4 regions of the Pseudomonas sp. GW821-FHT09H03 genome follow, and region 2 is predicted to be linked to each of the others. Evidence: predicted binding sites of a transcription regulator. Region 2 holds the regulator's gene; each other region holds the start of a gene.
What was found. Region 2 encodes FliA, which starts transcription of late flagellar genes. Its sites were predicted from a motif close to CTAAAGTTTNNNNNNNNNNNGCCGNTAA; they were not measured.

Region 1 (7,297 bases), on a different contig from region 2:
GCGATGCTGCTGGTGACCTATGGTGTCGGCGCCAGTATCGGGCCATTGGTCGCCGGCGTGCTGATGAAGCTGTTCGGCAGCCAGATGCTGTATGCGTTCTTCAGTTTCTTTGCCTTGATACTGGTATGGCGGATCCGTCCGAAAGCGGTGACCAACCTGCACCAGGTGGACGACGCGCCGCTGCATCACGTGGCCATGCCGGACAGCATGTCGAGTTCGCCTCTGGTGGCGGCGCTTGATCCGCGGGTCGATGAACAGGTGGTGCAGGATCAGATGTGCAATCCGGTGAGTTCGGAGCCGGACGCTGAAACCGAAACCGAAACAAAGCCGGAATCGGACCCACCGCCAGAAGACCCGGACTCGGGGCGTGAGCAAAGCTTCACCGAGGCCAGGCCGTAATCGCGATGCATAAAAAACGGGCAGTCACCGCCAGGGACTGCCCGTTTTTCATGAAGCGTTGAATCAGATGTCGTCTTTGTCGAAGCGGCGCGCTTCGCGTTGCAGCTGGTAGACGAACCGCTCGACCTGACGCTGCACCAGCCCGCTCATGTTGTGGAAACGAATGCCGGCGAAGGTGGTGGCGATCTTTTCTTCGAAGTGCAGGTAACGCAGCTCGACCGGTGCCGTCATTTTGCCAAAGGGCAACTCGGCGTTGAATCGGTCATAAACCTGACCCAGTTGCAGGCTGCCAGTAATGTCGCCTTCGAAACGCAGCTTGCAGCCAGTCGCGGAGATATCCAGCAGCTTGCCGGGATAGGCTGTCTTGAGCTTCTCGCCGTCCAGGTTTACGTCTACCAGTTGCGCCAGCTTCAACGCCGCCCGGAACGCATTGCGACGCTGATGGTAGATCACTTCATCCGGCAGGGTGCCGCGATAGCAGCGACCGCCAGCGGACTCATCGATGCTCAACCGGCCATTGCTTTCCCAGGCAATGCGCACGCCTTCGTGGAAGCCTTCGACCTTGAACGGCTCGCCGGCGAGCAAGTAACGTTCGCCATCGCGAGGGACCATTTCGTCCAGCGCAATCATGCCGCCTTCACGGTCCAGATCAACCAGATAGCTCTGGAAGCGCTGGCTGCGTTCATGAAAGGTGATGATCAGGGGGTCGTGGCTTTCAAGTAACTGGCGCAGGTTGCTGGAGATTTCCAGAGGCGTGGAGAGCACCTTGGGTGGCTGCGGGGAATCATCCACATTTAGGGCATTTGACACGGCTAATCAATCTCCAGGCAAATTTGACTACAACTGGCTATCATTTTGCCAGTATGTTGCGCTTAGTGATAGAGCGGGCTCAACGTGGAGCTAGGCCTGACTGAGTGCGCGAGGCTTGGCAAGCTTGGAGAAAGTGCCGCTGGCGTCGTAAAGCGCCGGGGTTTCACCGCCATTGAGGATTTTCAACTGGGTGGCCGTGGCCATTTGCTGGGTCAGGATCGACTTGCCGTTGTTGGCGTTGATGGCCTGGCATTGCGCGAGTAGATCGGTCAGCGCGTCACTTTGCGCCAGCAACTGTTCGCCAATGCTTGATTGGCTGGCCAACTGCTCCAGACCCTGGCGGCTGGTCGGCAGATTGAGGCTGGTGAGTATTTCACTGCGCTTGCGGCCATGCTGTTCAAGCAAGACGATCAGGGCCTGTTTCTGCGCCAGAATGTCCTCGAGCAATGGCATGTCGCGGCCATGCAAGGCAAGCGATTCGGTCTGCAGCAACTCCAGCAGATGTTGCGTCGGTGCAAAGTCGTCGGTAATCAGTTGCAGTAAATGAGTGTCGTGCATGGCGGGCCTTGGGTTTTAAGCGTCCAAAAGCCTGGCGCCGGCCGGGGCCTAGCGCTGGGCTTCGAAGTTGAGCAGTTTGCTGGCTACGCGGTTGCTGTCGACTTTATAGCTGCCATCGGCAATCGCTGCTTTCAACTCGGCCACGCGGGCTTTGTCGACGGCAGGCTGATCGCGCAGCTTGTCAGTGACCTTCTGCAACTGCTGAGCCTCTTCGCTGAAATGTACCGATTCCCCGCTTTTGACGGTACCGGCCTGTTCGGCCGCGGATTCCAGCGGCGCGGATTTGCCGGCTTCGGCAGTTTCCCTGGCGGCGCTGGTACGTGTACTGCCCGTAGGGGACGAGGAGCTGTTCAAACGGCTGAAATCGATGACCATGATAAAACCTCTGGGAATTTGGACGCTTGCCCTGTTTTCGGCCATACCCTGGAAAACTTTAGGCTCATTTATCAATGAGTCTGCGCGCGTCAACGCTTGCCGTGCATAGGGCACAGTTTAGGGAACCGCCGGGGCCAGCGCCATGTTTTCGCAAGCCAGGCGCTTGATGGGCACAGAACATCGCCAAATCAACTCCCTACATGAATACCTCCACCTGCCCGGGCGCGGTCACCTGCGCCTTGATAACCCGTTGAGAGTTCAGGTTTTTCACCCGTATCTGTTCGCTCAGGCCGCCGTTTGAAAGGGCTTCTCCGGGCATTCGCACACTGAGCGTGCCACTGCGGGCGGTAATCACGACCTGATCGCCCTTGCGTATGACTTCCGCCTGTTCGATATGCACCAGGGTAATCAACTGGTCTGCGACCATTGGTCGGGTCAGTCGCTGCCCGATCGCCTGGTCCAGGGAAGTCAGGTAGCCCTGGTTGATCGAGCTGATGTCGCGTTCGCGCAGGATCACGTCTTCAGGCTCGACGATGGCTGCGCGGCGCAATGGCCGGGCGACGGTCACGACATCGCGGAACAGGCGTACTTGAGCGGGTACGAAGACGGTCCAGGGGCTGGCGCCCTCACAACGGACCTTAACCGTGACGCGCCCCAGTGGCTTGGCCGGGCTTTCGAGTGACGCTGTCAATTCCTTGTCACACATGGGCATGCGCAGTCGCGGATCGAGCTGGTTGACCTGTATCTCGTAGCGACCTTCGGTTTGACTGGTAGCCAGATAGTCTTCTACGGTGAATTCAAGAAACCCCTGGGTGACGCCGATAAGCATGTCAGGCAAGGTAACCGCGTCAGCAAGGGCAGGGCTGCCAGCGTTGAACAGGCAAACGGCCGCGAACACGCCGAATAATTTGCGGCAGGGCGTGGTCAGGTGTCGGAAAAATGTCGGTTCTGTGTTCATGACAGATAAAAAAGCAAGCGCCGTGCCGTTTAGTGATGAAGGTGCGTCGCAACAACACTTGGCGTTGGTGTAGGAGTCTGGGCATGGCTGGTGTAATGGATTCGGTGAACCAGCGCACGCAACTGGTGGGGCAGAATCGCCTTGAGCTGTTGTTGTTTCGTCTCGACGGTCAGCAGCTGTATGGAATCAACGTATTCAAGGTTCGGGAGGTGCTGCAATGCCCCAAACTGACGTTGATGCCAAAATCCAGTCCTGTGGTGTGCGGTGTGGCAAATATTCGCGGGGCGACCATCCCGATCCTTGATCTGGCGATGGCAACCGGCTCTGGTGCTCTGAAGGACAAGAACAATCCTTTCGTGATCATCACGGAGTACAACACCAAGACCCAGGGTTTCCTGGTGCGCTCGGTGGAGCGCATCGTCAACATGAACTGGGAGGAGATCCATCCGCCACCCAAGGGCACCGGTCGCGATCACTACCTGACGGCGGTGACACGGGTCGACAACCAGTTGGTCGAAATCATCGACGTCGAGAAAGTGCTGGCGGAGGTGGCGCCTACTTCTGAGGTGATTTCGGTTGGCGTAGTGGATGTTGAAACCCAGCACAAGGCGTTGTCCTTGCGTGTACTGACGGTCGACGACTCGTCCGTGGCGCGCAAGCAGGTCACGCGATGCCTGCAAACGGTCGGCGTAGAAGTCGTAGCGCTCAATGACGGGCGCCAGGCACTGGATTACCTGCGCAAGCTGGTCGATGAAGGCAAGAAACCGGGGGACGAGTTCCTGATGATGATCTCCGACATCGAGATGCCGGAGATGGATGGGTACACCCTGACGGCCGAGATCCGCAACGACCCGCGCATGCAGAATCTGCATATCATCCTGCACACTTCGTTGTCGGGTGTTTTCAATGAGGCGATGGTCAAGAAAGTTGGTGCCGATGACTTCCTGGCCAAATTTCGCCCTGATGACCTGGCATCCCGGGTAGTCGACCGGATCAAAGCAGCAGACTTCAGCTAGGGGCTCGTTGCTCCTGGCGGTCAACACGATTTTAGAGGCGGACATCATTGTCTACGGGTAATTTGGATTTCGAACAGTTCCGGGTTTTCCTGGAAAAAGCCTGTGGCATTTTGCTCGGTGAAAACAAGCAGTACCTGGTCTCCAGTCGTCTCAACAAGCTGATGGAGCAGCAAGGCATCAAGTCTCTGGGTGAGTTGGTCCAGCGCATGCAAACCCAGCCACGCAGCGGTTTGCGTGAGCAGGTGGTAGACGCCATGACCACCAACGAAACCCTGTGGTTTCGTGACACTTATCCGTTTGAGGTGTTGAAGAACAAGGTACTGCCCGAAGCGATCAAGGCCAGCCCCGGCCAGCGCCTGCGTATCTGGTCGGCGGCTTGCTCGTCGGGTCAGGAACCCTATTCGCTGTCGATGGCCATCGACGAGTTTGAACGTATCAACCTGGGCCAGTTGCGCATGGGGGTGCAGATTGTTGCCACCGACCTGTCCGGCACCATGTTGAACAACTGCAAGACCGGCGAGTACGACAGTCTCGCCATTGGTCGTGGTCTTTCACCCGAGCGCCTGCAGCGTTATTTCGACCCCAAGGGGCCGGGGCGCTGGGCAATCAAGGCGCCGATCAAGAGCCGGGTGGAGTTTCGTTCGTTCAACCTGCTGGACAGCTACGCAAGCCTGGGCAAGTTCGACATCGTGTTCTGCCGCAACGTGCTGATCTACTTCTCCGCCGAGGTGAAGAAGGACATCCTGTTGCGTATTCACAGCACGTTGAAGCCGGGCGGTTACCTGTTCCTTGGTGCGTCCGAAGCGCTGAACGGTTTGCCGGACCATTACCAGATGGTGCAGTGCAGCCCGGGTATCATTTACCAGGCCAAGTGATGTTGTCGGCGTCATCAAAGAACGGGAGTCCTCAAGGGCTCCCGTTTTTTTATGCTTGATGATTACTTCAGTGTCGCTTCGATCCAAAAGTGGGAGCGGGCTTGCTCGCGAAGGCGTCCTGCCAGTCGCCATCAACGTTGATTGATACACCGCTTTCGTGAGCAAGCCCGCTCCCACAAGGTCAGTGTTGTTCTCCACACCGAGTCAGGCGGCAGAAAAGCGGCATGCGCCGGAAAACCGTTGCCGCTTTTCTGGCATTGCCACCTTGCCGCTGCTCGCAAAGCCCCGGTTTACGGGCTTGTTTGAATTGGCATGAGGCTTGCTAACTTCAACGTACGAAAAATCAGGTCACCCAAAGGTTTCCCGACATGAGCATCAGCTTCGATAAAGCGCTCGGTATCCACGAACAAGCCCTGGGCTTTCGCGCCCAGCGTGCCGAGGTCCTGGCCAACAACATCACCAACGCCGATACCCCGAACTACAAGGCTCGGGATCTGGATTTTTCGAAAGTGCTCGCCGAGCAGAACGAGAAAACCAAAAACGGCACCTTCGCCCTGAACATGACCAACAGCCGTCATATCGAAGCCGAGGGCCTGGGCAATGGTGACGGGTCGCTGATGTATCGCACGCCGATGCAACCGTCGATCGACCAGAACACCGTGGACGCCCAGTTGGAACAGTCGAACTACGCGGAAAACGCAGTTGGCTTCCAGGCCAGCTTCACCCTGCTCAACAGCAAATTCAAAGGGCTGATGTCAGCCCTGCGCGGAGAGTAAGCCATGTCTCTATCCAGTGTTTTCAACATTGCCGGTAGCGGCATGAGTGCCCAGACCACTCGCTTGAACACCGTCGCTTCGAACATCGCCAACGCCGAGACCGTCTCGTCGAGCATCGACCAGACCTATCGCGCACGTCATCCGGTATTCGCCACCATGTTCCAGGGTGGCCAGAGCGGTGGCAGTAATTCGCTGTTCCAGAACCAGGATGCGGCCGGTCAAGGCGTACAGGTGCTGGGTGTGGTCGAAGATCAGAGCAATCTTGAGGCGCGCTACGAGCCGAATCACCCGGCGGCCGATGCCAAGGGCTACGTCTACTACCCGAACGTCAACGTGGTGGAAGAAATGGCCGACATGATTTCCGCGAGCCGTTCGTTCCAGACCAACGCCGAAATGATGAACACCGCCAAAACCATGATGCAGAAAGTCCTGACCCTCGGTCAGTGATAAGGGGCGACTCAGATGAGTGTTACCGATTCCACCGGTGGTTTGAGCCTCAATGACATCCTGGCCAATTCCTCGGTCAAGGCCACTACCACGCAGGACGGTCTGGGGGCAGCCACCGGCAGCGCCACGGGCAAGAAAGCCCTGGGCAAGGATGCGTTCCTGCAATTGTTGGTGACGCAGTTGAAAAACCAGAACCCGCTGGAGCCCCAGGACAACGGCGAGTTCGTCGCTCAACTGGCCCAGTTCAGCAGTCTGGAAGGCATCACCACGCTCAATGACACCGTGACCGGTCTGGCCAGCAACTACAACTCGTCCCAGGCATTGCAGGCTTCGTCGCTGGTGGGCCGTTCGGTCATTGCCCCTGGCGACAAGGCGGTGGTCGATACCACCAAGAGCCTCAGCGGCACGGTAGTGGTACCGGCATCGGTGGCCTCGGCCACCTTGAAAATCACCGACTCCACCGGCACAACCGTACGCACCATCGATCTGGGCGCGCAGAAAGCCGGCAATGCCAGCTTCATCTGGGATGGCAAGAACGATGCGGGTGAGACGGTACCTGCCGGCACTTATACCTTCGGGGCGACGAGCACCATTGATGGCCAGTCGGTAGCGCTGATCACCAACCTGCCAGCCACCGTCAACAGCGTGACCATCAGCCAGACCGGCGGTGAGTTGATGCTTAATCTGGCCGGGCTGGGCAGCATTGCCCTGTCCAAAGTACAAACCATTGGTATGTAGAGCCGACTAACACGGCACAAGGAGTGGATTATGTCTTTCAATATCGGCCTTAGCGGTCTCTATGCAGCCAACAAACAACTGGACGTGACCGGCAACAACATCGCCAACGTCGCCACCACCGGTTTCAAATCGTCCCGTGCAGAGTTCGAAGACGTGTACTCGGTGACTCGCCTGGGTACAGGCAGCAAGACCGTCGGCAACGGCGTGCGTCTGGCCAACGTTTCCCAGCAGTTTACCCAGGGTGACATCAACAACACCGGTAACGTGCTGGACATGGGCATCAACGGCTCCGGCTTCTTCGTACTGAACAACAGCGGCTCGCTGTCCTATACCCGTGCCGGTACC
Region 2 (7,297 bases):
GAAACCAAGGAGCTTGGCTGGGACGACGTCACGCCGATCGACATGATTGGCCTGGAAGTCGGTTATCGCCTGATTCCGCTGGTGGACCGCAACCAGGGCGGCCAGTTGCTGGCGCGGATCAAGGGGGTGCGCAAGAAGCTGTCCCAGGATCTGGGCTTTTTGATGCCGACCGTGCACATCCGCGACAACCTCGACCTGGCGCCAAGCGCCTATCGCCTGACTTTGATGGGGGTGATTCTCGCTGAAGCAGAGATTTACCCTGACCGCGAATTGGCCATCAACCCGGGGCAAGTCTACGGCTCGCTCAATGGCATAACCGCCAAAGATCCGGCTTTTGGCCTGGAGGCGGTCTGGATCGAAATCAGTCAGCGGGCACAGGCGCAATCCTTGGGTTACACCGTGGTCGACGCCAGCACGGTCGTGGCCACCCACTTGAACCAGATTCTGTACAAGCACTCCAGTGAACTGATCGGTCACGAAGAAGTGCAGCAACTCATGCAATTGCTGGCAAAAAGCTCGCCAAAACTCGCCGAAGAGCTGGTTCCGGGTGTGGTTTCGTTGTCGCAACTGCTCAAGGTTCTGCAGGCGTTGCTGGCCGAGCAGGTGCCGGTGCGCGACATTCGCAGCATTGCCGAAGCCATCGCTAACAACGCCGCCAAGAGTCAAGATACTGCCGCTTTGGTGGCCGCCGTGCGCGTCGGCGTGTCCCGTGCAATCGTGCAAAGCATTGTAGGCACTGACTCCGAGCTGCCTGTGATCACCCTGGAGCCAAGGTTGGAACAAATATTGCTCAATAGTCTGCAGAAGGCAGGGCAGGGCTCAGAAGAGGGTGTTCTGCTGGAGCCGAGCATGGCTGAAAAGCTGCAGCGCTCGTTGATCGATGCGGCACAGCGTCAGGAGATGCAAGGTCAGCCGGTGATTCTGCTGGTAGCCGGTCCGGTTCGCGCGATGCTCTCGCGATTCGGCCGACTGGCAGTCCCGGGTTTGCATGTGTTGGCTTACCAGGAAATTCCTGACAACAAGCAAGTGACCATCGTTGCGACAGTAGGCCCCAACGGCTGAGGTAGTGGTTTATGCAAGTTAAGCGTTTTTTCGCCGCCGATATGCGTCAGGCCATGAAGCTGGTTCGTGATGAGCTGGGCGCTGATGCCGCCATCATTGGCAACCGCCGGATCGCCGGTGGTGTCGAGCTGACGGCTGCGCTCGATTACAAATTGTCGGCGCTGGCGCCTCGTGTTCCGAACATGGAACTCGAAGACGAGCTGCGCAAGACCCAGTCGCGGATCGTTACCGCCCAGGCCGAACTGAGCCTGCGTGGCGAAGGCGAGAGCGACAATGCAACCAATCGCCAGTTGTTCGCCGGCCTGCCCCTGACAGCCGCCGAGCCGCTGATCGAACCGACCCTGGCCGAGCCGCGGCGTCCCGCTCCGGCCCCGGCTGTGGCGGCAGGTGTCGATCCTCGTGCGCTCGACTCCATGCGTTTTGAACTCAACAGCCTGCGCGAACTGATGGAAGTCCAACTCGGCTCCCTGGCCTGGAATCAACTGCAAGGCAGCCGTCCGGATCAAGCCAACCTCTGGCGTCGCCTGCAACGCATCGGCCTGTCCGGCCCGTTGTCACGCGACCTGCTGGGGCTGATTACGGATATCGAGGAGCCGCGTCAGGCCTGGCGCATGTTGCTGGCGCACCTGGCGCGGATGATCGTCACCCCGGAAGTCGAACCTCTGGAAGAGGGCGGTGTGATCGCCATGGTGGGTCCTGCCGGCATGGGCAAGACCACCACCCTGGCCAAGCTGGCGGCGCGTTATGTGCTCAAGTACGGCGCGCAGAACATCGCGCTGGTCAGCATGGACAGTTTCCGCATCGGTGCCCAGGAGCAGCTCAAGACCCTCGGACGCATCCTCAATGTGTCGGTGACCCACGTCGATCCGGGCCAATCCCTGGTGCAGGCGCTGGAGCCGTTGCTGCGCAAACGGGTGGTGTTGATCGATACCGCCGGCCTGCAGGCCAGCGATCCGGCGTTGCGCATGCAGCTCGAAAGTCTGGCCGGTCGCGGCATCCGTTCAAAAAATTATCTGGTTCTGGCAACCACCAGCCAGAAACAGGTTCTAACTGCCGCTTATCACAGTTACAAGCGCTGTGGGCTTGCTGGCTGCATTCTGACTAAACTGGATGAGACGGCGAGCCTGGGCGAGGTGTTGAGCCTGGCGATCGGCCATGAGCTGCCGGTGGCTTACCTGACTGATGGACCGCGGATCCCGGATGATTTGCATCTGCCCCGTCGTCACCAGTTGGTCAGCCGCGCCGTCAGTGTGCAAATGCAGGAAGAGCCCAGCGAAGAAGCCATGGCTGACATGTTCGCTGATATCTACCACAGTCCGACCAAGCAGGTTGGCTGAGGTAATAATGAATAGATTTTGTACCTACATCGATGGTCTGCCATGCATTGTTCCGTTTGCGAACGCGCAGCCAGTAATGTGGCCTCCGTCTATGCAAGACAAGGTAGTGAAATAACATGGGCAGCATGCATCCTGTACAGGTGATCGCGGTGACCGGCGGCAAAGGTGGCGTCGGGAAAACTAACGTGTCAGTGAACTTGTCCCTGGCTTTGGCTGAACTTGGCCGGCGCGTTATGTTGCTGGACGCCGACCTGGGCCTGGCGAACGTTGACGTCCTGCTGGGGCTGACACCCAAACGTACCCTGGCCGACGTGATCGAAGGCCGCTGCGAACTGCGCGATGTACTGCTGCAGGGCCCCGGCGGCATCCGTATCGTTCCGGCCGCATCCGGCACTCAGAGCATGGTGCATCTGAGCCCCGCGCAACACGCCGGCCTGATCCAGGCCTTCAGTGATATCGGCGACAACCTCGACGTACTGGTGATCGACACCGCTGCGGGCATTGGTGAGTCGGTGGTCAGTTTCGTTCGCGCAGCCCAGGAAGTGTTGCTGGTGGTCTGCGACGAGCCGACCTCGATCACCGACGCCTACGCCTTGATCAAGTTGCTCAATCGCGACTACGGCATGAACCGCTTCCGCGTCCTGGCCAACATGGCCCAGAGTCCGCAGGAAGGGCGCAACCTGTTCGCCAAGTTGACCAAGGTCACCGATCGCTTCCTCGACGTTGCCTTGCAATACGTCGGCGCGGTGCCCTACGACGAAAGCGTGCGCAAGGCTGTGCAGAAGCAGCGTGCGGTCTACGAAGCGTTCCCGCGTTCCAAGTGTTCGCTGGCGTTCAAGGCGATCGCGCAGAAGGTCGATGCCTGGCCGCTGCCTGCCAACCCCCGTGGGCATCTTGAGTTTTTTGTCGAGCGTCTGGTGCAGCAAACCGCAGGTCCGGTTCTATGACAGCCAGCGGTTACAACCTTTACAAGAAGTCGGCGCGTGACGCGCAGTACGAGCTGATCGAGCGTTACGCGCCGCTGGTCAAACGCATTGCTTACCACTTGCTGGCGCGTCTGCCGGCCAGTGTCCAGGTCGAAGACCTGATCCAGGCCGGGATGATCGGCCTGCTCGAAGTTTCAACCAAATACGACGCCAGCAAAGGCGCGAGCTTCGAAACGTACGCGGGCATTCGAATCCGCGGCGCGATGCTCGATGAAGTGCGCAAGGGGGACTGGGCGCCACGTTCGGTCCACCGCAATACCCGCATGGTCAGCGACGCAATTCGCTCGATTGAAGCTAAAACCGGCCGTGACGCTAAAGATCACGAGGTTGCGGCCGAACTCCAATTGAGTCTCGACGATTATTACGGGATTTTGAACGACACCCTGGGCAGCCGGTTATTCAGTTTCGACGATCTGTTGCAGGACGGCGAACACGAAGGGCTGCACGAGGATGGCGCGAGTGCTCATCTGGAGCCGTCACGCGATCTGGAAGATGAACGCTTCCAGGCAGCGCTGGCGGACGCGATTGCCAATTTGCCGGAGCGTGAGCGACTGGTGTTGGCGCTGTACTACGACGAAGAACTGAACCTCAAGGAAATCGGAGAGGTCCTGGGGGTCAGCGAATCTCGGGTCAGCCAGTTACACAGCCAGTGCGCGGCCCGTTTGCGGGGGCGTTTGGGGGAGTGGCGAGCGCGCTGAAGGCAGTGTGGGGACACTGCGAACGAGACTGGTGCGGATTTGAACGGCACCGGTCGCGATCTGTTGTGCTCCAGACAGTCATCGAGTGCTTTGCCGGATTGATTGAAATGGCGCGTCCAGGTGCTGGGCGCGTTTAAGACTGCTTGGAGGTCGAATTGGACAAGAACATGAAAATCCTCATCGTTGATGACTTCTCAACGATGCGGCGGATCATCAAGAACCTGCTGCGTGACCTTGGGTTCACCAACACCGTCGAGGCCGACGATGGCACCACTGCCATTCCGGTGCTCAACAGCGGAAGTATCGACTTTCTGGTAACGGACTGGAACATGCCTGGCATGACCGGTATCGATCTGTTGCGTCACGTGCGCGCCGATGAAAAGCTCAAGCACTTGCCGGTGCTGATGGTGACCGCTGAAGCCAAGCGCGAGCAGATCATCGAAGCGGCCCAGGCCGGCGTCAACGGCTATGTGGTCAAACCCTTCACGGCCCAAGCGTTGAAAGAAAAAATCGAGAAGATTTTCGAACGCATCGGTTGATGAGCGCGCCACGGGGGAGCTATGGGCAATAACGAGTCTTCATTGGGCGATTTTGAATCGACCCTGAAAAAACACGCCGTCGAACTGGTCGCGAGCCTTGAGAAAGGCAAGTTCGGCGAAGCGGTGCAATTGATCCATGAGCTCAACCAGACCCGTGACCGCGGCCTGTATCAGGAAGTGGGCAAGCTCACCCGCGAACTGCATAGCGCCATCGTCAATTTCCAGATTGACCCGAACATGCCGCAGGCCAAGGAGGTCTCGCAGATCACCGACGCCACCGAGCGTCTGGGTTATGTGGTCAAGCTGACCGAGGCCGCAGCCAACCGCACCATGGATCTGGTGGAAAGCGCCACGCCACTGGTCAACAGCCTGGCTGATGAGGCCCAGGCCTTGAGCACCGACTGGGGACGCTTCATGCGCCGTGAAGTCGGGGCTGAGGAGTTCCGTGCATTGGCGCGGCGAGTCGATGGCTTCCTGGCGCGCAGCTGCACGGACAATCGTGCGGTGTCGAGCAACCTGAATGACATCCTGCTTGCTCAGGACTATCAGGACCTCACCGGTCAGGTGATCAAACGTGTGACCACACTGGTCACCGAAGTTGAAAGCAACCTGCTCAAGCTCGTGCTCATGGCCAGCCAGGTGGACCGCTTTGCGGGCATCGAGCATGACCGTGAAGCGATGCTTGCCGAAAAAGATCCACAAAAACATCTCTCTCAGGGTGAAGGTCCGCAGATTCATGCCGATAAAAGAGAAGACGTTGTGTCCGGTCAGGACGATGTGGACGATTTGCTATCCAGCCTAGGGTTTTGAAATTTTAGGTTTTTTAGGTTTTTAGACCTGTTAGGAGCACCCCATACATGAGCTTCGGCGCCGATGAAGAGATCCTTCAGGATTTCCTGGTGGAGGCTGGCGAGATTCTGGAGCAGCTGTCCGAACAGCTGGTCGAGCTGGAAAGCCGACCTGATGATGCTGACTTGCTCAATGCAATTTTTCGCGGTTTCCACACTGTAAAGGGGGGCGCCGGGTTCCTCCAGCTCAACGAACTGGTGGAGTGCTGCCACATCGCCGAGAACGTGTTCGACATCCTGCGCAAGGGTGAGCGTCGCGTCGACTCGGAACTGATGGACGTGGTTCTCGAAGCGCTGGACGCGGTCAACGGCATGTTCAGCGAAGTCCGCGAGCGCAGCCCGATCACCGCTGCCACACCACAATTGCTTGCGGCACTGGCCCGCCTGGCCGAGCCGCAATCGGCTGACGAAGTGGCTGCTGTCACTGCAGTGGTTGAAACGCCTTTGGCTGAAGCCGAAACGGGCGATATCACCGACAATGAATTCGAACAACTGCTGGACTCGCTGAACGCCGTCAAGGCTCAGGCCGAGGCGCCGGCACCTGTTCCTGCGCCGGTCAGCGCCGCTGCCGGCAGCGATGAAATCACCGATGCCGAGTTCGAGTCGTTGCTCGATCAACTGCACGGCAAGGGCCAGTTTGCCGTTGATGCGCTGGTCCCGACTGCGGCAGCGCCAGAGGCGCCGAAAGCGGCGGGCGACAGTTCCGATATTACTGACGACGAATTTGAAGCACTGCTGGACCAGTTGCATGGCAAGGGTAATTTTGCTGTCGAGGCCCTGGAGTCGGCCATTGCTGCGGTGCCTGCACCCGCGGCGCCGACTGCAGCGGCGGCCGGCAGCGATCTGATTTCCGATCACGAGTTCGAAGCGCTGCTCGACGAATTGCACGGCAAAGGCAAATTCAGCGAAGTCGGTACCGCCACGGCGCTGGATGGCGGCAATGCCGCCGTTGCGACTTCCGTCGTTAAGGCCGTGGCAGCCAAACCGGTTGCCAAGGCGCCCGAAGCAAAAGTGCCAGCGCCTGCCGCTGCACTGGCTCCAGCTCGTGCCGCCGCTGCGGCGCCAGTGGAAAAGCCAGCCAGCGAAGCCGAGACCACCGTACGCGTGGATACCGCGCGACTCGACGAAATCATGAACATGGTCGGCGAGTTGGTGCTGGTGCGTAACCGTCTGGTTCGTCTGGGTGCCAACAGTGCCGATGAGGCCATGTCCAAGGCCGTATCGAACCTCGACGTGGTCACGGCCGACCTGCAGACCGCGGTGATGAAGACCCGGATGCAACCGATCAAGAAGGTTTTCGGGCGCTTCCCGCGGCTGGTTCGCGACCTGGCTCGCCAGCTCAAGAAAGAGATCAACCTGGAGCTGGTGGGCGAAGAAACCGACCTCGACAAGAACCTCGTCGAGGCCCTGGCCGACCCGCTGGTGCACTTGGTGCGCAACGCGGTCGACCACGGCATCGAGTCACCGGAAGAACGCGAAGCCTCGGGCAAATCCCGGGGTGGCAAGGTGATCCTGGCGGCAGAACAGGAAGGCGATCACATCCTGTTGTCGATCTCCGATGACGGCAAGGGCATGGACCCGAACGTCCTGCGCTCCATCGCGGTCAAGCGCGGAGTGATGGACAAGGATGCCGCCGACCGCCTGAGCGACACCGAGTGCTACAACCTGATTTTCGCCCCGGGCTTTTCGACCAAGACCGAGATCTCCGACGTGTCCGGGCGTGGCGTGGGCATGGACGTGGTGAAAACCAAGATCTCCCAGCTCAACGGTTCGATCAACATCTACTCGGCCAAGGGTCAGGGTTCGAAGATCGTCATCAAGGTGCCG
Region 3 (7,297 bases), on a different contig from region 2:
CCAGTCGCGGGCTCAGCGACGGGCAGCGGGTGCGGGTCAGCTCGCGGGTCGGCGTGATTGAAGTTGAAGTGCTGGGCAGCCCGGATATGATGAAGGGAGTGGTCAGCCTGCCGCACGGCTGGGGCCATGCGCGTCCGGGTGTGCAAATGAGCATCGCCAGCGGACAGCCAGGCTCCAGCGCCAATGACTTGACCGACGAGTGTCAACTCGATGAGTTGTCGGGAAACGCGGCGCTCAATGGCGTGCCGGTGACCGTGGCGGCGGCCTGAATCAGTCTGACGGAGAGACCGAGCAGGGTGCTCGGCTTTCCGTTACAATGCGCCACCGTGCCGACCCGTGAGTCGGAAAGTTCAGCCGAGGTGCTCCATGGATATCATCGAAACGATTAAAGAGCAGATTGCCAACAACACCATTCTGCTTTACATGAAAGGCTCGCCGAATGCCCCGCAGTGTGGCTTTTCCGCGAAAGCCGCGCAGGCCGTGATGGCATGTGGCGAAAAGTTTGCGTACGTGGACATCCTGCAGAACCCGGAAATCCGCGCCAACCTGCCAAAATACGCCAACTGGCCAACCTTTCCACAGCTGTGGGTCGGTGGCGAGCTGGTTGGTGGTAGCGACATCATGACCGAGATGGCTGCAGACGGTTCGTTGCAGACCACCATCAAGGCTGCTGTTGAAGCTGCTGCTGCCAACAAGTCCGAAGCCTGATTCGCTTTTTGTAGGAGCGAGCAGGCTCGCGATGGACTAAAGAGCGCCGCGGGGAACCAGACTCCCCGCGTTATCGTTTACGCCCATCGCGAGCTGGCTAGCTCCTACAGAAGGCAGCAAGGCATAAAAACCCCCGCCACTCGAAAGAGGGCGGGGTTTTTTTGTTGCATCGAGAGAATTTACTCGTCGTCACCCATCTGCGATTGCAGGTAGTTCTCAAGACCGATTTTATCGATCAGGCCCAATTGGGTTTCCAGCCAGTCGATATGTTCTTCTTCGGACTCAAGGATGTCCTCGAGCAGTTCGCGGCTACCGAAGTCGCCGACGGTTTCGCAATGGGCGATGGCCACTTTGAGATCAGCGTGACCGGTGCGTTCGATACGCAGGTCGCACTCAAGCATTTCCTTGGTGTGTTCGCCGATGTGCAGCTTGCCCAGGTCCTGGACATTCGGCAGGCCTTCAAGGAACAGAATGCGCTTGATCAGCTTGTCCGCGTGCTTCATCTCGTCGATGGATTCGTGGTATTCGTGCTTGCCGAGCTTGTTCAGGCCCCAGTCTTCATACATGCGCGCATGCAGGAAGTACTGATTGATCGCGACCAGCTCATTGGCAAGGATCTTGTTGAGATGCTGGATGACTGTAACGTCGCCTTTCATGGTGGGGTCCTGTCCTTTATTAGCTGACTATAAAGTAGAGTTTGAGCCCGGTAGTTCTTAGTGTCAAACGTAACTTATTGAAACTTAAGTGAAAATTAATCGGAATAAGAATGTTTTTGTTCCGCGTCTAAAGCATAAGTAATTGATTTTCAGGCATAAAAAAACCGGACATAAGTCCGGTTCTTTGAAAGAGGTTATTTATGCAGCGGTAAATTCTACGGGAAAAGGAATCGCAGCCTGGGCCGTTTGCAGTTTGGTCAGGGTCTCGCGAACCACTTCCTTGGCCAGGCAGGCACATTTGCCGCATTGACTGGCGACGCCGGTGGCAGCCCGGACTTCCTTGTAGCTGCAGCATCCTTCATAGATCGCATCGCGGATTTGTCCGTCGGTAACGCCAGTGCAGAGGCAAACATACATAAGGGAAGACCGTCGCTGGTTTATGTCTCGATTGCGATGGATCTTAATGTTAACGAGAATGATTGTCAAAGTGCTTTGAGAAGGGTTTTTGACAGGCCTGACGAACGGTTGGCCAGTGACGCGCCGTCAACCGAAATACCCTTCGTCCTTTTTTACACCTACGGGAGAAACCGTTACGGACAGGCCAAAAACGCAGTGTATGATGACCGGTCTTTTCGAAATGGGTTCGTGTCACAGGGCTGTCGCCTGAGGGTGGCAGGCTGATATGAACCTTTTTCTTCAACGCTTTTTCACCAGGAGATATCCAATGAGCGTACTCGTAGGCAAACAAGCCCCTGACTTCACCGTACCGGCCGTACTCGGCAATGGCGAAATCGTTGACAGCTTCACCCTGTCCTCGGCTATCAAAGGCAAATACGGCCTGGTGTTCTTCTACCCGCTGGACTTCACCTTCGTTTGCCCGTCCGAGCTGATCGCTCTGGACAACCGCATGTCTGAATTCAAGGCGCGCAACGTTGAAGTGGTCGCTGTGTCGATCGACTCGCACTTCACCCACAACGCCTGGCGCAACACCCCGGTAAACGATGGTGGTATCGGCGCGGTTCGTTACACCATGGCTGCCGACATCAAGCAGGAAATCATGAAGGCTTACGACGTTCAGTCCGCTGACGGCGTAGCGTTCCGTGGCGCATTCCTGATCGACGATAAAGGCGTTGTCCGCTCGCAGATCATCAACGACCTGCCACTGGGCCGTAACATGGAAGAGCTGCTGCGTCTGGTCGACGCTCTGCAATTCCACGAAGAGCACGGCGAAGTCTGCCCTGCCAACTGGAAAAAAGGCGACAAGGGCATGAACGCTTCGCCAGAAGGCGTTGCTGCTTACCTGACCGAGCACGCTGCCGCACTGTAAGGCGCGTTGCGGGTAAAAAAAACCGGCCTTCGTGGCCGGTTTTTATGGGCGGGTTTCAGGCCCCTGTAGGAGCGAGCAGGCTCCTACAGAGAAAACCCTCAATCGTCGAAGTCTTCCCAGCCGCCCATTTGTTTCCAGCGATTGACGATGCCGCAGAACAGCTCGGCCGTCTTCTCGGTGTCGTAGCGCGCCGAGTGCGCCTCCCGACCGTCGAAGTCGATATCCGCTGCCTGGCAAGCCTTGGCCAGCACGGTTTGGCCGTACGCCAGGCCGGCGAGGGTTGCAGTATCGAAACTGGAGAACGGATGGAACGGATTGCGCTTCATGTCCAGACGCGCGACGGCGGCATTGAGGAAGCCCAGGTCGAAGCTGCTGTTGTGCCCGACCAGAATCGCCCGTTTGCAGCCATTGGCCTTGAGGGCCTTGCGCACGCCGCGGAAGATATCGTTCAGGGCCGATTCTTCACTCACCGCCATGCGCAGTGGGTGATCGAGCTTGATCCCGGTGAACTCCAGGGCTGCCGCTTCAATATTCGCGCCTTCGAACGGCTCGACCCGGAAGAAGTAGGTGTGATCAGGGTAAACAAAGCCCTTTTCGTCCATGGCGATGGTGGTCGCGGCGATTTCCAGCAGGGCGTCGGTGGCGGAGTTGAAACCACCGGTTTCTACGTCGACGACAACCGGCAGGTAGCCACGGAACCTGGCAGCCATTGGATGGCGCGAGCCACCTCCACCGCCTTGACCTTCCTGTTCGTCGTCGAAATGATCTTCACTCACGCGTGTTCCTCCAGCAGGCGCCAGCGCAGTTTTTCACCGGCGCGCAGCGGGATAACGGTCAGCTCGCCAAACGGCAGGCTGGTAGGGGCGGTCCATTCTTCACGGACCAGGGTGATGCGATCGGTGTTGGCCGGCAGGCCATAGAAGCGCGGGCCGTTGAGGCTGGCGAAGGCTTCGAGCTTGTCCAGTGCATTGCGCTGTTCAAAGGCTTCGGCATACATCTCGATCGCCGCATAGGCGGTGTAGCAGCCGGCACATCCGCAAGCGGCTTCCTTGGCATGCTGGGCGTGGGGCGCCGAGTCGGTGCCGAGGAAGAACTTCTCGCTGCCGCTGGTGGCGGCGTCGAGCAGGGCTTCCTGGTGGGTATTGCGCTTGAGGATCGGCAAGCAATAGAAGTGCGGCCGAATCCCGCCCACCAGCATGTGGTTGCGGTTGTACAGCAGGTGATGAGCGGTGATGGTCGCGCCGACGTTGGCCGAAGCCGAATTGACGAACTGCACGGCGTCAGCGGTGGTGATGTGTTCGAACACCACTTTGAGCGTCGGGAAACGCTCGACCACACGGCGCATGTGCTCATCAATGAAGATTTTTTCGCGGTCGAACACGTCGACATCGCCGCGGGTGACTTCACCGTGGATCAACAGCGGCATTCCAACTTCGGCCATGGCTTCCAGCGCAGGGAAGATCTTGTCGATGCTGGTAACGCCAGAGTCCGAGTTGGTGGTCGCGCCGGCCGGGTACAGTTTGGCGGCATGCACGAATCCGCTGGCCTTGGCCTCGCGAATTTCTTCTGGCTGGGTGCGATCGGTCAGATAAAGGACCATCAAGGGTTCGAACGGGCTGCCGGCCGGGCGGGCAGCGAGAATCCGCTGGCGATAGCCGTCGGCTTCGGCCGCATTGCGCACCGGTGGTACCAGGTTGGGCATGATGATGGCGCGACCAAAGGTGCGCGCGACATCCGCGACGGTATTGGTCAACACGGCACCATCGCGAAGATGAATATGCCAGTCGTCGGGACGCAGCAGGGTCAGGCGGTCGGACATGAGGGGATTCCAGGCGGGTCAAACTCAGGGGAATGCTACCGGAAAAGACTCTTGCAGGCACTCGCTATCAAGTTTTGTGGCAAGCGTCCGATATCCAACAGGTATGCCGTAATGTCGGTCTTTCAGTAGTTGAAGCCAGTGGAGCCTGCCGTGCGCCAGCGTTATTTTGCCTTGCTCAGTGTGTTTGCCAGCCTTCCCGCGATGGCGCTGACTTTCCAGACACCTCTGGAAAGCATTGAGTGGCGGGTCGAAGGGGACAAGTTCGAATGCCGCCTGGCTCAGCCGGTCGCCGATTTCGGGGCGGGCGAGTTCGTGCGTCGCGCCGGCGAGCAGGCGACATTTCGTCTGAAAGCCTACAACCCGATGATCGGCGGCGGTTCAGCGACTTTGCTGGCAGCAGCTGCGCCATGGCAGCCGGGGCGTGGCGATATCAATCTGGGTACGGTGAGAGTTGGCAGCGGCGATGTGCTGTTCAACAGCTCGCAGGCTCAGGCCGGGCGTCTGATCAGCGGCCTGATCGACGGCCGCAGTCCGGTGGTCCGGCACACTTCGGGTGATGGTCGGGTGTCGGAAGTCCGCTTGTTGCCGGTCAGGTTCACCAAGGCCTTTGCTGATTACCAAGGCTGTGTGGCCAAGCTGTTGCCTCAGAATTTCGAACAGGTGAAGCGATCCGCTGTGGGCTTTCCCGGTGGCGGGATTGAACTGGATGCCGCAGCGAAAGGCAGACTGCAAGTGATGGTGGAGTACATGAAGGCCGATCCGACGGTTAATCACATCGAGCTCGACGGCCATTCCGATAACGGCGGCAACCGCCTTACCAATCGTGACCTGTCACGGCGTCGGGCCCTGGCGGTCATGGACTTCTTCAAGGCCAACGGCATCCAGGAGTCGCAGATTACCTTGCGTTTTCATGGCGAGCGCTATCCATTGGCTCCGAACAACAGCAATGCCCACCGGGCGCAGAATCGCCGGGTCAATGTACACCTTGCGCGGGTAGCCCCGATTGAAAAACCGGCCCCGGAAACCACCGCCTCGGCGACCACCGCTTCAGCGTCTTGATGCTGTTTTTTCGTCGCCAGCTCGACATAATCTGTCGCTTCGTCGTCATAAGCTGTCGCGCCACTGTAAATTATTCTGCATGAGCGGTAGACTGCCCGGCTTTCCGTAGAACCCCGTGGAGTGATGGCATGGCGGACGTAAACAAGGTCGTTCTGGCGTATTCCGGCGGCCTGGACACTTCGGTGATCCTCAAGTGGCTGCAGGATACTTATAACTGTGAAGTGGTGACTTTCACCGCTGACCTGGGTCAGGGCGAAGAGGTCGAACCTGCACGCGCCAAGGCTCAGGCCATGGGCGTCAAAGAGATCTACATCGACGACTTGCGCGAAGAGTTCGTGCGCGATTTCGTTTTCCCGATGTTCCGCGCCAACACCGTTTACGAAGGCGAGTACCTGTTGGGTACTTCCATCGCTCGTCCGTTGATCGCCAAGCGCCTGATCGAAATCGCCAACGAAACCGGCGCTGACGCCATTTCCCATGGCGCCACGGGCAAAGGTAACGATCAGGTTCGCTTCGAACTTGGCGCCTATGCCCTTAAGCCTGGTGTAAAGGTGATCGCCCCTTGGCGTGAGTGGGACCTGCTGTCCCGCGAGAAGCTGATGGACTATGCCGAGAAGCACGCGATCCCGATCGAGCGTCACGGCAAGAAAAAATCCCCGTACTCGATGGATGCCAACCTGCTGCACATCTCCTATGAAGGCGGCGTGCTGGAAGACACCTGGACCGAGCACGAAGAAGACATGTGGCGCTGGACCGTTTCCCCGGAAAACGCACCAGACAAGCCGCAGTACCTGGAACTGACCTACCGTAACGGCGACATCGTTGCGCTGGACGGCGTCGAGATGACTCCGGCTACCGTGCTGGCAACGCTGAACCGTATCGGTGGCGAACATGGTATCGGCCGCCTCGACATCGTCGAGAACCGTTACGTTGGCATGAAGTCCCGGGGCTGCTACGAAACTCCAGGCGGCACTATCATGCTGCGTGCCCACCGTGCGATCGAGTCCATCACCCTGGACCGTGAAGTGGCTCACCTCAAAGATGAGCTGATGCCAAAGTACGCCAGCCTGATCTACACCGGTTACTGGTGGAGCCCTGAGCGTCTGATGTTGCAACAGATGATCGATGCCTCCCAGGCCCACGTGAATGGTGTTGTGCGCCTGAAGCTATACAAGGGCAATGTGATCGTTACAGGTCGCAAATCCGATGAGTCGTTGTTCGACGCCAACATCGCGACCTTCGAGGAAGACGGCGGTGCCTACAACCAGGCGGACGCTGCGGGCTTCATCAAGCTCAACGCCCTGCGCATGCGCATTGCTGCAAACAAAGGCCGCAAGCTGTTCTGAGACCTTTGAAGTCGTGATGGAGTGTGTGGCCTCGTTGCGAGGCCACACATCCGAAATGGGGGCTCTGTGTCTGCCATTGCGATCCTGTTCCTGCCTGCTCGCCCTTTCAGGCTTTCGCACTTTTATTGGTCTTCAACCGCCATGGTTGTCGTGTGCCTATCCTTCAGCCTGGGTCGATAACTGCCAGTCGTTGTGAGTACAAGTTGTACACGACGGGGTAGGTGGTGTTGCCTCTGGTTTTCTGTTTCAGGTGTTTAAGAACACTCGCCTTCAGTAAATTCTCCGATTCGGTACATGTGATAAACATGATCACCTGCGCCGCTTTATCCTGTGGCACCCGGATGCTCTCCAGTAATTCGCTGACCTCGGCTTTTTTGCTGGT
Region 4 (7,297 bases), on a different contig from region 2:
ACGCCGTGACGGGCGAGCAAGCCCATGATGGTCAGCGGTCCGCCGCTGCCGCCAGGAGTGGCGCAGTAGGCGAATTCGGCAGCCATCACCACGCCAAGGCTTTTCAATGGACCCAGCTTGTCGCGCTGGTCGGCGAGTAACAGGCGCAAACGCAGAGTATTGATAATCCAGCACAGCAGGATCATGGCGAACATGATCAGCAGCCAGTTCAGCGGGAAGCCCTGCAGTCTCGACCACGTCTCGTTACCGCCCAGCAACAACGGAATCAGCACCGCAGCGAGCAGGCCGACAACCAGCACAATCACCCGACTCATGCGGCGCGGCCTATACAGTGGCTGTGCTGCGCCAACCACTGCGCCTTGGTCAATGGCACACGTCCGTCCTCGAGCAGGCGCTTGAGAGTTTGCAGCCAGTAAGTGCGGGAGAACTCATGTCGCATGTCCACCGGGTGCAGACCAAGGCGAATCACGGGGGCATCCTGCCAGCGCTGCTCACGGCGATCGCTGACAATCTTCGATATTCCCCGCCGCCAGGCACTGCGGGCACTCCACACCAGCCCCGGGGCATCAATCGCCGTGAATTCTGGCAGGCGATATAAATGCTGCGCATCGCTGGTGTAACTCAACGGGAGCTGGCGCAGCGCGTCCCGAGTGCCTTCGCTCATCAGCCAGGCAGGCGCGACGAAACCCTGTAGCGGCCAGCCGTAGCGTTGGAACAGTTCGACACCGGCGTGGAGTCGGCTGAGGGCTGCTTCCCGGGACAAGCTGTAAAACTCGCCTTCGTGGGTGTAGATCCGGCGCATGAACCAGTCGCGGGGATTGCTTGCCCTTGGACCGTCATCACAATGGAAATAGCCATGCAGGGCCAACTCGTCGCCCCGCGCGATCCGTGTTCCGAGCAGGCGGCGCATTTGCGGATGGGTGTCCAGATCGCTGTGACGGTGGAAGTCCGGTACCACCAGCCAGGTCATCGGTATGTCGCCCAAGGCATCGACGGCTTCGACGAACGGCTGGTAATCACTCCAGGTCGGCGGCGCGACGTCATGCAGCACAAGTAACAGGCCGCGATTGTTCATGGGCTCAACCATTGGCCGTCAGCGGCCAGTGACTGCCCAGTACGGCGTGGTAGTGCCCCAACAGACTATCGACCACGGCGTCCCAGGCGTAATGCCGTTCGACATGGCTGCGAGCCTGTCGACCCAGTACCGCGCTGGCGCCATTGAATAATTCACGCACTGCATTGGCCATTGCTGCGGGATCGTTGGGCGCGCAGAGCAGGCCGCATTCTTCGGTGACAATCTCCTGAAAGGCACCGGCCGCCACCGCTACCACCGGAATGCCGCTGGCCATGGCTTCGAGGATCACCAAGCCAAAGGTTTCCTGATCTCCGGCATGCAACAGCGCATCGGCACTGGCCATCAGCCGCGCGACCTGGGCGGCTGGACGAAACCCATCGATTACCGTGACATTACCCGGCACCGCGGCGGGCGTCGACGAACCGACCAGCAGCAAGTGATAGCGCCGGCCCAGGCGTTTCATGCAGTCCAGCAGCACCGGCAGGTTTTTTTCCTTCGAGCCACGCCCCGCGAAGATCAGCAAATGAGTATTTTCATCAATGCCCAGTTCGGCCCGCAGTTCCGGGTCCCTGGCACTGGGATGGAAGGTTTGCAGGTCGACTCCCAGCGGTTGCACGAAAACGTTCTTCACCCCCAGCCCGACCAGCTTGTCGGCCATGATCCGGCTTGGCGCCAATACCCGGTCAAAGTTGCCATAGAGCTTGCTGACATAGGCTTCGACGTTGGTCGTCACCCAGTTGCCCATGCGATTGCTCACCAGCAGCGGCAGGTCTGAGTGATAAAAACCGATGACCGGGACATCAAGTTGCCGACGCGCATCAAGCGCCGCCCAGGCGGTGAGGTAGGGGTCACCGACTTCGATCAGGTCAGGTTGCAAATCCTGCAAGACATTACGCCAGGGCGCGAGGCGAAGAGGGAAGCGATAGCCTTTGCCGAAGGGCAGGGCGGGGGCCGGAACCTTGTAGATGCCATCCTGTTCACTCAAGGATGATCCGGGAATCAGCAAGCTGTGGCGAATGCCTGGCCTGATGCCGAGGCGACGGTGCTTGGCATCCAGATAAGTTCGCACGCCCCCACTGGCAGGGGCGTAGAACATGGTTATGTCAGCGATATGCACGGTGAACATCCCTCCGGTCCGGTCCTGGTACTCCCTTGGTTGACCTTTATGAAGAATAGATGTTCGGTTGGGGTTTTGCGGGTGGGGGGCAGCCGGGCTGTATATAGAGTTCTTGATGGCCTCTTCGCGAGCAAGCCCGCTCCCACAGATTATCTGCGTCGTACACAAAACCTGTGCCCGATGAGGATCCCTGTGGGAGCGGGCTTGCCCGCGAAGAGGCCCGCAAAAGCGCCTTAAATCCGGAAACTACCCACCAGTTGCTTCAACCGCGCGGCCTGCTGCTCCAGATCCGAGCACGCCCGCAACGTCGACTGCAGGTTTTCCACACCTTCCTGGTTCAGCGTATTGATCTCGGTGATATCGACGTTGATCGACTCGACCACCGCCGTCTGCTCCTCGGTCGCAGTGGCCACCGATTGGTTCATGCCGTCGATTTCACCGATGCGCAGTGTCACGCTGTTGAGGCGCTCGCCCGCCAGGTTGGCGATTTCTACGCTGTCCTGACTGTGGCGCTGGCTGTCGCTCATGGTGCTGACCGATTCCCGGGCGCCGACTTGCAGCTCCTCGATCATGGTCTGCACCTGTTGCGCCGATTCCTGGGTACGGTGCGCGAGGTTGCGAACTTCGTCCGCCACCACGGCGAAACCACGACCCGCCTCACCGGCACGGGCGGCTTCGATCGCGGCGTTGAGTGCCAGCAAGTTGGTTTGCTGGGAAATGCTGGTGATGACTTCGAGGATTTGCCCGATGTTCACGGTTTTGTTGTTCAGCGACTCGATGTTGGTACTTGAGGCACTGAGCATGCTCGACAGCTGATTCATCGCGACAATGCTGCGGTCCACGACTTGCTGGCCGTCTTCAGCCAGGCTGCGGGCGTCGCTGGCCTGTGTCGATGCCTGCGCGGCGTTGCGCGCGATTTCCTGGGTGGCGGCGCCGAGCTGGTTGATCGCTGCCGCCACGCTGCTGGTGCGCGAGGCTTGCTGGTCTGAGTTGAACATCGACGAGTTGGAAGCGGCCACTACGCGCAACGCCACTTCGTTCACTTGCCCGGTCGCCGAGGACACTTCGCGGATCGAGGTGTGGATACGCTCCACGAAACGGTTGAATGCGGTGGCGAGGCTGCCGAATTCATCGTTGTTCTCGATGGTCAGGCGTTTGGTCAGGTCGCCTTCGCCGTCGGCAATGTCGGCCATGGCGCGGGTCATCACGTGCAGCGGCTGGATCAGGATGCGGATCAACATGCCCAGCAGGGCAATGATGATGGCCACTGCGATAACGGTGGCAACGACCGCCGAAGTACGGAATTCGCTGAGCATCGAGAAGGCTTTTTCCTTGTCGACCGACAGACCGATGTACCAGTTGACCGAAGGCAGACCTTTGATCGGGGTGAAGGAGACAATGCGTGTCTTGCCGTCGACCTCTACCTCGGCAAAGCCGCTGCCGATGCGCGGGGTATCTTTCGGATAGGCCTCGCTCAGGGATTTCATGACCAGCGCTTTGTCCGGGTGAACCAGGATCTTGCCGTCGGCACTGACCAGAAACGCATAACCCATGCCGTCGAAGTCACGGGCGCTGAGGGTGTCGATCAAGGTTTGCAAGCTCAGGTCACCGCCCACCACTCCGACACTTTGTCCGGCTTTCCTCGAGGCCGTGGCCATGGAAATGATCAGCTGCCCGGTCGCCGCGTCGATGTAGGGTTCGGTCAGGGTAGGCGTGCTGCTGCTTTCTGCACCTTTGTACCAGGGGCGAACCCGCGGATCGAAGCCATCAGGCATCTTCGCATCCGGACGAATGGTGAAGTGCCCGGTGGCGTCACCCAGATAGGTCGCCATGAACGTCGACGTCAGGGCTTTCTGTTCCAGCAGCGCCGATACGTTGGCCTGCTCTGGATTGATCGCAATATTTTGCGAGAGGTTGTCGATCAGCAGAATGCGGCCGGTCAACCAGGTCTGGATATTGTTGGCGGTCACATCGCCCATCTCGTTGAGATAATTATCCAGGTCCTGGCGAATGGCATTGCGCTGCAAATAGTCGTTGTACAGCGTAAATGAGGCGAAGGCGGCAATCACGATAAGAGCCGCGGCTAGCAGGATCTTATGGCTGAAGCGCAGATTTTTGTTCATGGCTTGAGGTTCCGCTAAGGTCTTAATGTCCAGTGCGTGCTTTTTATAAAAGCGCGCGGATTGGGCAGTGTTGAAACAAGCTGATATTTCCGTCTTTCCTTAGGGGAAATGTCCTACTCGATTTTCAGACTGGTCTGTCGTTACCTCTATCGGCCGTGCAGGATTAAAGATTAACCATGGGTGACCAAATGCCTGATTCATTGCAACTCGTTATCGGTGCCGACCTCGCCGGTCAGCCGATTGCCCAGGCAATGCGCCTGGCGAACCGCCACGGTTTGATCGCGGGTGCCACCGGCACCGGCAAAACCGTCACGTTGCAACGCTTGGCCGAAGCCTTCAGCGATGCCGGAGTGGCGGTATTCGCCGCCGACATCAAGGGTGACCTTTGCGGTCTGGGCGCTGCCGGCACCCCCCAGGGCAAAATTGCCGAGCGCATCGCCGGGATGCCCTGGCTGAACCACAAGCCTCAGGCATACCCGGTGACCTTATGGGATGTTCACGGTCAGTCAGGTCATCCATTGCGCACCACCCTGAGTGAAATGGGGCCGCTACTGCTGGGAAGTCTGCTGGAGCTGACGGACAGCCAGCAGTCGGCGTTGTATGCCGCATTCAAAGTCGCCGACCGCGAAGGCTTGTTGCTGCTGGATCTCAAGGATCTGAAGGCGTTGCTCAATCACCTGCGCGACAACCCGCTGTTGCTGGGTGACGACGCCGCGCTGATGACAACAGGCTCCAGCCAGGCGCTGCTGCGGCGCCTGGCGACCCTGGAGCAACAGGGCGCCGAAGCCTTGTTTGGCGAACCGGCGTTGCAGCTCGAAGACATTCTGCAGCCAACCGCCGACGGTCGCGGGCGAATTCACCTGTTGGATGCCAGCCGCCTGGTGCACGAGGCGCCAAAGGTCTACGCGACCTTTCTGTTGTGGCTGCTGGCCGAACTGTTCGAGCAACTGCCGGAGCGCGGTGATGCCGACAAACCGTTGCTGGCGCTGTTTTTCGACGAAGCGCACCTGCTGTTCAACGGCACGCCCCAGGCGTTGCGTGATCGCCTGGAACAGGTCGTGCGCTTGATTCGTTCCAAAGGTGTGGGCGTGTATTTCGTGACCCAGTCCCCGGGTGACTTGCCGGATGATGTGCTGGCGCAGTTGGGCTTGCGTATCCAGCACGGGTTGCGCGCGTTCACCGCCAAGGAACAGAAATCCCTGCGCGCGGTGGCTGATGGTTTCCGGCCGAACCCGGCGTTCGACAGCCTGTCGGTCCTCACCGAGCTGGGGATTGGTGAAGCCCTGGTCGGCACTCTGCAGGAAAAAGGCACACCGGCAATGGTCCAGCAGGTGCTGGTGGCACCGCCGCAATCGCGCATCGGGCCGCTGAGCGCCGCAGAACGCACCGCGCTGATCGCCGGTTCGCCATTGCAGGGGCGTTATGACAAGCCGATCGATCGCGAGTCAGCCTATGAAGTGCTGATCGGGCGCAAGGGGCTGGCGCCTGAGGCCCAAGCCGCGCCCGAAAAACCGGCGGCTGCAGAGCCGAGCTTCACCGAACAGGCCGGGGAGTTTCTCGGTACGGCGGCAGGGAAGGCGCTGAAATCGGCGATGCAACAGGCGGCCAATTCGCTTGGCCGACAGCTGGTGCGAGGCTTGATGGGGTCGTTGCTAGGCAGCAAAAAACGCAGGTAGCGAGTGGAAAAAATCTAACTGTGGGAGCGGGCTTGCTCGCGAAGGCGGTGTGTCATTCAACATTGATGTCGGCTGACCCACTGCCTTCGCGAGCAAGCCCGCTCCCACATTGGATTTGTATCAGGTCCTGGGTCTGGCATGCGCCGCCAAGCGCTCCAGCGCCGCCCGTAGATTGGGGTCGCTGATGCCATCGGCCGTGGCCTGAATGGTCGCGGCCGCATCAACGGACAAATCCATCGTATGCCCGGTCGCGCCTCGCTGAACGGTAGGCGGCTGCACCTTGAACAGGATGCGCGTCAGATTGGCGAACTCGTCGAACATCTGCAGTTGCCGTTGCAGGCGTTTTTGCTGGTAACGCAGGCGGGTGGCCCAATGACCGTCGGTGACAATCAGCAACAAACTGCCTTCGCGCCAGGACGCGACATGACAATGCTCACGGGCAGCAGGCTGCAACTGGCTTTCCAGCAGGCGTTGTAAATGCCCCAGGCGTTGTGCGTGACCGAGAATGGCTTTGAGCGGCTTGGCTTCGCGAAGCAGAACGGCGGGTGCTCTGGCCGTAAGAGGGCGAAATGCCATGATCAGACACCTGAAGTAACAGAGGCGCCATGGTAGCAGAAAGCAGGGAATGCACCTGACCCATTGCTTTGCGCGCGCTTTACCCATTAAATCAACAAGTAACTTCTGCCATGAGTGGGTTGAAGTTCAGCAAAACGCCCCTATTTTAAGTGAGCCCCGTCACAGCGCTGTGCCAGCATCGTGGAATAACGCCACTTTCCTCACCACCGTTTCCGGGTAGAATGCTCGTTCGCATGCGGCCATGAGGGCTGCACGGGCGACTCACGGGGCCGCCCTCCATCCCTTTAGTGTGGAAGATCCTGCCGATATGTTTGCGCCTTTGTTAAAGAAACTTTTTGGAAGCAAGAACGAGCGTGAAGTCAAACGCATGCTCAAGACGGTGCAATTCGTCAATGCCTTCGAAGAGCAAATGGTGGCCCTTTCGGACGATCAATTGCGTGCCAAGACAGATGAGTTCAAGGCCCGCTTCGCCAAAGGGGAAACCCTCGACAAGCTGCTGCCAGAAGCCTTTGCGGTCGCCCGCGAAGCCGGCAAGCGCGTCATGGGCATGCGTCACTTCGACGTCCAGCTGATCGGCGGCATGACCTTGCATGAAGGCATGATCGCGGAAATGCGTACCGGTGAAGGCAAGACCCTGGTGGCAACACTGGGCGTTTACCTCAACGCGCTGTCCGGCAAGGGCGTGCACGTTGTGACGGTGAACGACTACCTGGCCCGTCGTGACGCCAAC

Region 1: a site for FliA is predicted at 2,177-2,204, ahead of flgM (flagellar biosynthesis anti-sigma factor FlgM). Genes of this name have one in related genera too.
Region 3: a site for FliA is predicted at 4,577-4,604, ahead of AC07OG_RS05825 (flagellar protein MotY). Genes of this name have one in related genera too.
Region 4: a site for FliA is predicted at 4,462-4,489, ahead of AC07OG_RS06190 (methyl-accepting chemotaxis protein). Genes of this name have one in related genera too.

What each region holds. Positions count from the first base shown of each region.
Region 1 is NZ_JBWKOF010000021.1:62,875-70,171, reverse strand. Features, by position in the region: gene AC07OG_RS24105 (MFS transporter) at 1-399, shown strand, start outside; gene AC07OG_RS24100 (flagellar brake protein) at 463-1,209, opposite strand; gene AC07OG_RS24095 (flagella synthesis protein FlgN) at 1,300-1,767, opposite strand; gene flgM (flagellar biosynthesis anti-sigma factor FlgM) at 1,816-2,142, opposite strand; gene flgA (flagellar basal body P-ring formation chaperone FlgA) at 2,339-3,100, opposite strand; gene AC07OG_RS24080 (chemotaxis protein CheV) at 3,184-4,116, shown strand; gene cheR (protein-glutamate O-methyltransferase CheR) at 4,164-4,991, shown strand; gene flgB (flagellar basal body rod protein FlgB) at 5,360-5,767, shown strand; gene flgC (flagellar basal body rod protein FlgC) at 5,771-6,214, shown strand; gene flgD (flagellar hook assembly protein FlgD) at 6,230-6,952, shown strand; gene flgE (flagellar hook protein FlgE) at 6,983-7,297, shown strand, end outside.
Region 2 is NZ_JBWKOF010000019.1:100,837-108,133, forward strand. Features, by position in the region: gene flhA (flagellar biosynthesis protein FlhA) at 1-1,062, shown strand, start outside; gene flhF (flagellar biosynthesis GTPase FlhF) at 1,074-2,399, shown strand; gene fleN (flagellar synthesis regulator FleN) at 2,516-3,346, shown strand; gene fliA (RNA polymerase sigma factor FliA) at 3,343-4,083, shown strand; gene AC07OG_RS23255 (chemotaxis response regulator CheY) at 4,251-4,622, shown strand; gene AC07OG_RS23260 (protein phosphatase CheZ) at 4,644-5,432, shown strand; gene AC07OG_RS23265 (chemotaxis protein CheA) at 5,480-7,297, shown strand, end outside.
Region 3 is NZ_JBWKOF010000003.1:202,581-209,877, forward strand. Features, by position in the region: gene AC07OG_RS05790 (molybdopterin oxidoreductase family protein) at 1-269, shown strand, start outside; gene grxD (Grx4 family monothiol glutaredoxin) at 367-708, shown strand; gene bfr (bacterioferritin) at 888-1,364, opposite strand; gene AC07OG_RS05805 (bacterioferritin-associated ferredoxin) at 1,563-1,781, opposite strand; gene AC07OG_RS05810 (peroxiredoxin) at 2,089-2,691, shown strand; gene rnt (ribonuclease T) at 2,790-3,467, opposite strand; gene pyrC (dihydroorotase) at 3,464-4,510, opposite strand; gene AC07OG_RS05825 (flagellar protein MotY) at 4,661-5,569, shown strand; gene AC07OG_RS05830 (argininosuccinate synthase) at 5,698-6,915, shown strand; gene AC07OG_RS05835 (hypothetical protein) at 7,079-7,297, opposite strand, start outside.
Region 4 is NZ_JBWKOF010000003.1:283,666-290,962, forward strand. Features, by position in the region: gene gpgF (glucosaminyl phosphatidylglycerol flippase) at 1-314, opposite strand, end outside; gene gpgD (N-acetylglucosaminyl phosphatidylglycerol deacetylase) at 311-1,087, opposite strand; gene gpgS (N-acetylglucosaminyl phosphatidylglycerol synthase) at 1,080-2,201, opposite strand; gene AC07OG_RS06190 (methyl-accepting chemotaxis protein) at 2,426-4,315, opposite strand; gene AC07OG_RS06195 (helicase HerA-like domain-containing protein) at 4,504-5,991, shown strand; gene AC07OG_RS06200 (DUF721 domain-containing protein) at 6,112-6,567, opposite strand; gene secA (preprotein translocase subunit SecA) at 6,875-7,297, shown strand, end outside.